3 regions of the Nicoliella spurrieriana genome follow, and region 3 is predicted to be linked to each of the others. Evidence: riboswitches for the same ligand, from Rfam matches in the RefSeq annotation. Region 3 holds a riboswitch; each other region holds the start of a gene.
The links. Region 3 has a riboswitch for thiamine pyrophosphate ahead of tenA (thiaminase II). Riboswitches for the same ligand answer to the same signal wherever they lie in the genome.
Positions count from the first base shown of each region.

Region 1 (3,208 bases), on a different replicon from region 3:
GAGCTTCTTTTTTTGCCCCTCGCTAAGCGTGTAGACCACCTGTTGTTCGTGCCCGTCAAGGTGTAAGGCCGTTAGCATTGCGTTGATATCATCTTGCGTGTAATGATGGTTACTTGCGTTTTTAACCGATAGGGCGAGCTCTTCTTCCATCGTAATGTCAATAAATTGCATTTCAGCATCTTGAAAAACGAGGGCAACGTTGGCAAGGTACTTTTTCTTACGGAGCTTTTGAATATCTTGACCGTGGTATGCAATTAATCCCTGGTATTTAAATAAGCGGGTCATTGCTTTGAACAGCGTTGACTTTCCAATCCCGTTCTCACCGGTAATCAGGGTCACCCGATGGGCGTAAAATTGAAATTGAGGGGCCCTTAGTAACGTGGCTTGCCCCTGCTTTATTTCACAGTCGGTTAAGTTCAATGCAGCCTGCTCATTTGGGGTCGGCAGTGCTAATTTGACCGCCTTTAAATCAGCATGATCGAACGGGACCAATAGTTGCTCGACCTGGGCATTAGTTAACTTTTGAATTTGGTACTGGTGGGCTTCTAAGTAAAAGAAGTCATCAACGACGTCTTGGTACCCGGACAGGTCATGATCAACTAAAATAATCGTTTTGCCCCGTTGGTCGCGTAACCGGACTAACTGGTGCAATAGATCGGCTCGTGAAGTGCGGTCCAAGCTGGCGAACGGTTCATCCAACAAGATGACATCCGAATCCATTGCGATGATGATGGCAAGGGCCACCTTTTGTTTTTCACCACCGGAGAGCGCGTTAAGGTGTCGGTGCTTTAATTTTTGAATGTTAACAAATTGAAGGGCGGCATCAATCCGTTCTGGGATTACTTCCGGATCGACTTGCCGGTTTTCGAGAGCAAATTGGAGTTCGTCGTTGACGGTGGTCATCGTAAATTGTTGGTTCGGATTTTGAAACATCATTGAAACGACGCCACTTAAAGCGGTCGGCTGAATCTCAGCTAATGGCTTCGGACCGATCTTAATCGTACCGGTGTACTCACCATTGGCAAATTCAGGATAGAGTCCCGCAATTGATTTTAAAAGGGTTGACTTACCGGTTCCAGACGGTCCGGCAATCAGGCTGATGTGCGCATCCGTAAAGGTTAGGTTGACGTCGGCTAAGACGGGGTGGGCACTATTTTGGTAGGTGAACGTAAAATGACTGACGGTAACGGCTGCCATTAATAACTTCCTCTCTATTAGTTAAAAATAAAGCACTTATCAGCAAGGCTCCATAAGTGCTTTATCCCTATTTAGTCATTTGATGATTATGCTGTAATTGCGTGGCTACGCTTCAACAACTTGGTGATGGCCATTGAAACGGGGTCACTGAAGACCCAGACCGAAATGAAGCGAATGATGAACAAGATAATGACCATCCCGATGCCATAGGCATTGTAACCGTTTCTGAACCAATCCCAGATAAACGTGATGATGGTGGTAAACAGACTCCCTAAGAACAATTGGAAGTGGCCGTACTTTTTGTAGCCGGTCACGGCAAACCCTAATTCGGCCCCGGCCCCTTGAATTAATCCGGAAACCACGTTCATGACGCCCCATTGGTCACCGAGGAACATTTCAACGACTGCCCCGGCCACTTCTGAGAAGATTGCGACCCCGGGCATCTTAAAGATGGCCCCGGCAAGCGGTCCAGCAACGATCCAAAGTCCCAATGAAATATCATTGGCGGCCGGTGCTAACCCGATTGGGGTTAAAATTAAGGTGAGGGCGTTATAGATAAAACTGGTCAACCAGAAGATGACCCCACACACGATGGCAATTAATGCAATTAAAATAATGTTTCTAAGACTCCATTTTTTGGACATGGAAAATCCTTCCTTTCAAATAAAATAGATAAATGATCATGGTTAAATAGATAGAAAAAGGGGCCCTCAAAACGAGGGTCCCCCTAGATATGTACACCATTGATCAATGAAAACGTTTTCCTCCACCAGTACTAACTGGATCAGGTTCAATGGGTATTATCTCAGCCGAATAGCACCCCAAACATCTCTATATCTATTTAACTTGATTAGTGTAACGTAATCTAAAATGAAATGCAAGGTCAAATGTTACAAACGAAATGCTTAGATAACACTTAGTTTACATTTGCCATAAATGAATTGTTAATCATTTGCTAAGATGTTAAGTTAATACTATGATTTCCGTAATAAAAAGAAGGGTTGATAAAATGAATTTAAAAAAGAATCTGACGAAACTGGTGATTGTAATGACCACCACCGCTGGAGTGGGGTTGGCGCCAGCCGTGAATTCGTTCTTTGGAACGGTATCCCCCCAGACGTTTAGTGCCAGTGCCGCATACAATTATAATTACGATTATGATGATGGGGCTTCCGGGATTACCACGAACAACATTGTTCCTGGTAATTATAAAATGAAGCATGCCGCCGCTGCAATGGCAATCGATGCGACTAACGGGCAGGTAATTTACGCTAAGAATGCGAATAAAAAAATGAAGGTGGCATCGATAGCGAAGTTGATGACCCTCTACCTAGTGGTCAGAAAGGCCCAGGAGACGAACGGCTGGAACCAAGTCGTTGATACCTCAAATGCCGGACTCCGTTCGATGAGTTATAACAATAATATCGGTGGGGGCTTTAAGTTCGTTGCCGGCCGGAAATACACCGTAAGGCAATTGTACCGGGCAACGCTAATTGAATCATCAAACAATGCTGCGATTGCACTGGGCCAATGGGTCGCTGGTTCGAACGGCAATTTTATTGATATGATGAATAAACAGGCCCAAGCATGGGACCTGAATGCGACCTTTAACTCCGCATCCGGCTTAGAAAATAACGATTTAGTTCACTATGGCTATAAGTATACCGGCGGGGCTACTGCCGGGAACATGGTAAGTGCCAAGGCGCTTGCTGTAATTGCCCAACACCTCTTGACCTATTATCCACAGGTAGTCAATGATGCGAAGCTGGGCACGGCTAAGGTAGCTGGACAAAACCTCTATAATTATAATAATTTATTGAAGGGGCGGACGTTCTATGATCCTAAATTATACGTCGATGGGCTAAAGACCGGATATACCCCTGCTGCTGGACTATGCTTTGTCGGGACCGGCCAACTACCTGGGAAGCACCGAATCATCACGGTTACGATCAATGACCCATACGAATTTAGTGATCAACGCGACTTAATGCGCTATATTTACAAGAATTCA
Region 1 is NZ_CP093361.1:908,984-912,191, forward strand. It holds gene MOO44_RS05020 (ABC transporter ATP-binding protein) at 1-1,197, opposite strand, end outside; gene MOO44_RS05025 (ECF transporter S component) at 1,284-1,841, opposite strand; TPP riboswitch at 1,942-2,031, opposite strand; gene MOO44_RS05030 (serine hydrolase) at 2,207-3,208, shown strand, end outside.
Region 1: linked by a shared signal. The riboswitch ahead of MOO44_RS05025 (ECF transporter S component) and the one ahead of tenA (thiaminase II) in region 3 are both predicted to bind thiamine pyrophosphate.

Region 2 (3,208 bases), on a different replicon from region 3:
TCGGAGTAGCGGATAACGACAGGTATTTATACCCCCGAATCGGCATCAACGGAATTTGAGTCCAGTCATGTACCAACAGCGGTGTTTTGCGCTGGTGCTTCGCATAGCTTTTAAATGGTAAGTTATGCTCAAACTGATATTTAAAAATTTTTAACGCAAGCTGATTAAAGTCTTGGTCGTCATTAGGAGTCCCAATTGCTGGATGCTGTTGAATAAATGTTAAGACATCATTTTTAATTTGATTCATGATTGACCTCCCGCCGTTGAAACGCTTTAGGCACTGCCACTAACAAAATGTGTAGTAATACGGAAGCAATTGCCCCAAGCAAAATGTTATTCGTTAATAGTGGTCTCAGTGCCCCCGAATAATTAGTCGCATAGGCAGGGATGCCGATTGCCAACATAATCGATAACCCAATGATCAAATTATTCGTATCGTTACTCTCAGCCCGTTTTAAAATCGCAAAGCCAGTCGTGATCAGCGTTGCTGCGGCTGGTAAGAACATTCCACCAATTACTGGTGCCGGGGTTAGTGATAGAAAGGCCCCTAATTTAGGAATAAAGCCGAACACTAATAACAAGCTCCCAGCCAATAGGATTGGCTTGCGTGAATGAATCCCGGTCAGCTTCATTACCCCAAGGTTTTGAGCAAAGGCCGTTGTTGGGAACCCACCGATCATTGAAGAAAGAATCGAACCCGCTGCTTCACCAGCAATCCCCTTTTCAATTCGCTTTTGGTCAATTTTAGTCTTGGTCACATCCGCCGAGGCCTCATACACCCCAATGGCTTCGATGATTGCCACACAATAGGCAATGAAGAAGGTAATAAATAACGTCCAGTTGAACCGTAACATTCCGTACGGCAATAATTGTGGGAACCCAAAGAGGGGCTTATGCGCCAGTCCCGAGAGGTCGATCATCCCAGTCGCAAAGGCCAATCCATCCCCCACCACAAGCGCAATCAAGAATGAATAGCGGTGCCAAAAGCCCCGGCCAAAGATGGAGAGCCCCACCACAATGGCAGCGGTGACAATCGCTACTAACAGTGTCTTAGGGGCAGCAAAGCTTGCAGCAGTCGGATTCCCGCCCAAAAATTCTTCTAACGTGAAGCTGGCTAGTGAAATCCCCACAAGAAAAATAATGGTCCCGGTAATTGCGGGCGTTAACCACTTGGTCAGCTTCCCCAATAATCCCGTAATTGCTAAAAAAAACGCCAAAATAGCACTCAGTAAAATCGATCCGCCTGCAGCTGGCAGGGTCCCCGTCTTTCCCGCATTGATCATCAATGCATCAAAAGCTGCAGAGGGCCCCTGAACGATTGGAAGTCGTACTAATTTGGTCGCTTGAATAATGGTCACCAACCCAGATGCAATAAAAATTGCATTCACTAAGTTAGTGGATAGTGTTAGTGATAGCCCCGCAGTGGACGCAACAAAAATCGGGTCTAACCACACGTTTGAAACAAAAATATGTTGAATACTAGCAAGAAATGTTTGTCCCCATTTTAAGTCATTGGTGGACAAATCAGTGGTTGCTTGATCATTTTCCATGAAAACATCTCTCCTTAAATTAAGCAATTTGGCTTAATTAAACTGAGAACCCAATTCACCACCGCAAATTGAAAAAGTTTCCATTTAAAATCAAAGTCGCTGCATTCCTACGCTGGTACTAACCAGATCAGGTTCATAAGGGTTAAGGACGGACCTACTCTCAGCCAAACGGCTCCCCTTGCAGTTAATTAAGTAACCTGAGTATAGCATAGTAAGTAGCCAACCTAAAAGCCCCCCTTGATTTTTCATTCCAAAATAAAAACGTGGTCAATGTAAAATTAACCACGCTTTTATTCATTTAATCCAACGGCGCCTGTGACTTCATCACTTCCGGACTCCACAGCGTCAGTAGGTACCCGTACCCCTGCGCATCAAACGACAGGTCCTCAAATTCACGGTTAATCCCAAACGACATGTAGTGCACGTCACTTGGCTGGAGCGTCCCCGCCACCAGCTTGTCTAATGGGACCGAGGTGATGATATTATCAGAAACAATGTACATCCGGTTGTTATATGCATCATAATCAAGGTTTTGGTTACTATACCCACCCCAGTTAATGTTTTGCGGTACGGCGCTAAAATTGGCCGCCCCGGTGGTTTCATTCAGCGTCCCCTTGTAGATCTGGTAGGTCGAAAAACTCTTCTGCCCGGCTTCAACGACCGACTCCTTGCGGCCAAAGTAGGCGTTCCCGGCCGTATCAAAGGTCAGCGTATTAATGCTGTAATTTGCATTTCCATTGATCAACGGGAAGTTGAACTGCTTAATCGGCTGCAACGTGGTCGGATTGATTTCGGTAATCGTATTCGTCCCGCCCGCCGGCAGATTGGCCAGCGTATCGTCTTGGACCAAATAGAGGTTCTGCGTGACCGGATTATACGACAACGTCTGACCGTGGCCGATATTTAACAACGGACTCACCTGCGCCGCATCTACGATTGCCATGTATTTCAAATACTGGGCGTGTTCGGCCTCTAGCGACTGCACGTTATGGGTCACGTTCTGCTCAGCCGTTTGCACGTCTAATTGGTCCTGGTTGACCAACTGGTTCGAGTCGTTCACGTTCTGGGTCGCAGTCAAATACCGTTTCCCGATCCCCTGATTGAACTGCTTTAACGCCACCTTGGCCGCCTTAACGGTCGCCCTTAGCTGTGTTTGGCGCCCCGTCAGTTGCTTTAACTGCTTCATAAGCGCCTTGCGTTGGGCCGGCTTAGCCTTCCGCAAGCGTTTGACCACCTGCTTGCGCTTGGTAGTGACTTGATTGGCGGTTTTCAGGCTCGTAGCCGTGACCTGGTTAAAGTAGGCCACGTAGTTACTAGCCGCGAGCCGCTTCGTAATCTTCGCATTGAACAGGCGTTGCTTGACCAATGCTGATTGGACCTTAGCAGCATATTGGTCAGCAGCATTCGTAATCTTTTGCAACGCGGCTTGGTACGCCTGATTATCCTGTTGGTCACTAGCCACCTGCGCACTTGCATTCTGGACCGCATTTTGCGAGTCATTATCGCTGTTTTGCGCATCGTTTAACACCGATTGGTAGTTAGCAGCCAGCTTTAAGTTGGCTTGCCCATAGGCCGTGTATGGGGAGGTATATGTATATGCCTTCCAAATTAAATCACGCCCGTCACCGTTGCCACCCAGGACCCCTAGGTTCGTCAAG
Region 2 is NZ_CP093361.1:809,487-812,694, reverse strand. It holds gene MOO44_RS04640 (LuxE/PaaK family acyltransferase) at 1-247, opposite strand, end outside; gene MOO44_RS04635 (uracil-xanthine permease family protein) at 234-1,550, opposite strand; TPP riboswitch at 1,638-1,739, opposite strand; gene MOO44_RS04630 (hypothetical protein) at 1,849-3,208, opposite strand, start outside.
Region 2: linked by a shared signal. The riboswitch ahead of MOO44_RS04635 (uracil-xanthine permease family protein) and the one ahead of tenA (thiaminase II) in region 3 are both predicted to bind thiamine pyrophosphate.

Region 3 (3,208 bases):
CTACGATTGGTAATTTGATTTTAGCAACAGATAATTAATCGGATAAGTAATCTTAAAAAAGGCATGCTAGCATGCTTTTTTATTTAGGCTTGCTGCATTCATTAGTACGATTAATCCTCCAGCTGTTTAGGCGAAGTCGATGGCTGAGCGCGCCTCAGTAAAATACTTTGCTTCAGATTGATTTAGTTTCTATGTCACGGTTATTTACTAATAGTGATATAGAAATCAATTTAAAACAATAAATGGACATTAATCATAGAATTAGTGAAATAATTCACAACGGTTCAATAATTACTCATCATGACTCTAATTATGCTAAAATGAATTGATTAAAAGGAATGGTGATGAAATGATTATTTTACTATTGATCATGATTTTAATGTTGTGGCTAGTTTGGAAATTCTTCAGCAGTTGGCTTTGGTGGCTTTTATTAATCGCAGCGATTATTTTTATGTTGCGGGTCTTTTTCTGGGGTGCCATCATTTTAGTCCTTCTGGGATTACTGGGTGCATTTTATAATAATAACCAGCAATAAAAAACAGCAGTTCCGCATATTTGTGCGAAACTGCTGTTTAGCTTTAATTAGTCATATAATTCTGGCATCCGTTGTGCTGCTGAGGGTAATTTTGCACGCACCTTAGCAACTTGGTCTAAATCAATATCAGCATATAGGATGCATTCGTCACTCCCTGCTTGGTTAGTAACCACCCCCATCGGGTCGACGACCTGACTTAAACCGACGCGAGCGTCAGAAGTAGGCTTATCACACCCCACGATGAAAGTCGTATTTTCAATTGCGCGGGCCTTTAATAATGATGTCCAGTGATATTCCTTTAGTGGGCCCCGGTACCAAGAGGTTGGGATGATAATTACATCGGCACCGTGGACTGCTTGATACCTAGCCACCTCTGGGAAACGAAGTTCATAGCATACAAATAACCCAATTTTACCAAATGGCGTTTGAATCGGTTCAAATAGTTTATCGCCAGGCTTGATTTGATCGGATTCCTTAGTCCCGAACGCATCGTATAAATGGGTTTTATGATAGGTCGTGACCACATCCCCCTGGTCATTAATAATCACGATGGTGTTATAGACCCGTTGATCATTAGGGTCATCATTTTGTTCACGCATTCCAAAGATGATCCAGACCTGATTATCAGCTGCGGCCTGCTTCGCATTATCAACGAAGGGGCCGGAAAGGGATTCAGCATGTTGATTGATTTCAGCTAGGGTCGCATCGATTGCAGTGGTACTCATAAACATTTCTGGAAATACCACCAATGCTGCCCCGTGGGCCGCAGCCTCTTTAACAACCTCGGTCAGCTTCTTTTGGTTTACCGTTTGTTCTACATCTGAATAAGCTTGCGCTAATGCAATTTTGTAAGTCATCCCATCACCCAATCTATAAATTATTTTAATTGAATTCTAATCTAATCTAATTTGAATGTCAATTCTGAATCATTAGTTAAGGATGCAATTTGTGCATGGACACTGAATAATAGATATGGTATATTAGCTTTGTAATTAAATAATCTAACTGTCCACTGGGGTGCCATCTGGCTGAGAAAATACCCATTGAACCTGAATCTAGATAATTCTAGCGTAGGAACGTGGCTGATTCGAAATAAAATCGACGAAATGGGCGCTTTCTATAACAATTTAGAAAGCGCCCTTATTTTATTTCCCGTGGTGGTTATTAATTTGGAGGAATTTATCAATGTTTTCAGATCAATTAAAGCAACAGGCCCAACCAATTTTAAGCGGGATTTTAGAACATCCCTTCATTCAAGGAATTGCAAACGGGAACGTTGCACCAGCAGCGTTACAATTTTACGTTCAACAAGATTTCCAATACTTGAATGAATTTATCAAAATTTATGGGAATGCAATTGCCAAATCGAATGATCGTGAATTAATGGGCTTCTTTAATGATCAAATTAGTTTTATTTTAAATAGTGAAATTCATCCGCACCACATTTTTTGTAACATTGCGAGAATTAACTATGAAGATCAACAACACGCCACCCCTGCTCCAAAGGCGTATTTGTATGAGTCACACATGCATCGAGCAGGCGAGACCGGATCACTATTAAATATTTTAGCAGCTTTCCAACCATGTCCGTGGACATACACAGAAATTGCTGATCATCTAGTGGCGCAGGGGGCCGCAACTAAAGATAATCCATTCTATGATTGGATCATGTTCTACGCTAGTGATGATAATGATAAATCAATGAGCGATACTGTGTTTGCCTTTGTGGATCGTTTTGCAAAGCAGGCCTCGAACGAAGAACTAGCAACGGCTAGTCAATACTTCTTAAAAAGCTGCGAATTAGAATGGCAGTTTTGGGAACATGCATTTTATCAACAGGATTGGCAATTTAAAGCAACGTTGGACCATGCGAAGGAGGATTTTAAATCATGAATGAATATCCAGAAGCATTGACGATTGCGGGCACTGACTCCGGTGGTGGGGCTGGAATGATGGCAGATATTAAGACCATGCAGGCCTGTCATGTTTTTAGCACCAGTGTGGTGGTGGGCGTGACCGCCCAAAACACAATTGATGTTCAACGGGTCTTGCCACTGCCCCTTGAGATGGTCGATGCCCAATTTAAATCAATTGCAGATGACTTTGTGATCAAAGCAGCCAAAACTGGCGCCCTATTCGATGCTGAACACGTTCACAATGTAGCACAAAATATTCAACGGTATTCACTAGAGAACTTAGTGGTTGATCCAGTGATGGTTGCTAAGGGGGGTGCTAAGTTATTGACCGATGATGCAATTGATACCGTGATCACAGAGTTAATCCCCCTTGCTGATATTATCACCCCAAACTTACCAGAAGCAGAAACCATCGTTAAACATTCGATTACGGACCGTGAATCGACCAAACGCGCCGCAAAAGAAATTCAACAATTGGGAGCTAAGAACGTTGTTTTGAAGGGTGGCCATAGTAATGGACCTAAGAATGATGACTATGTCCTATTAGCTGATGGAAGTGATTTTTGGATGAGTGGTCAACACGTTGATTCCAAGCGGAAACACGGGACTGGCGACACCCTATCATCGGTCATGGTGGCAGAATTAGCTAAGGGGCACTCGGTTAAAATGGCAATTCAAACTGCTAAGCAATTTATGAATGAAATTTTACAACACGAAATTCACGTTGGACAGGGTCACGGACCTTTAAATCACTGGG
Region 3 is NZ_CP093360.1:267,306-270,513, forward strand. It holds gene MOO44_RS01315 (ROK family protein) at 1-38, shown strand, start outside; gene MOO44_RS01320 (hypothetical protein) at 350-535, shown strand; gene MOO44_RS01325 (carbon-nitrogen hydrolase family protein) at 583-1,392, opposite strand; TPP riboswitch at 1,539-1,630, shown strand; gene tenA (thiaminase II) at 1,721-2,428, shown strand; gene thiD (bifunctional hydroxymethylpyrimidine kinase/phosphomethylpyrimidine kinase) at 2,425-3,208, shown strand, end outside.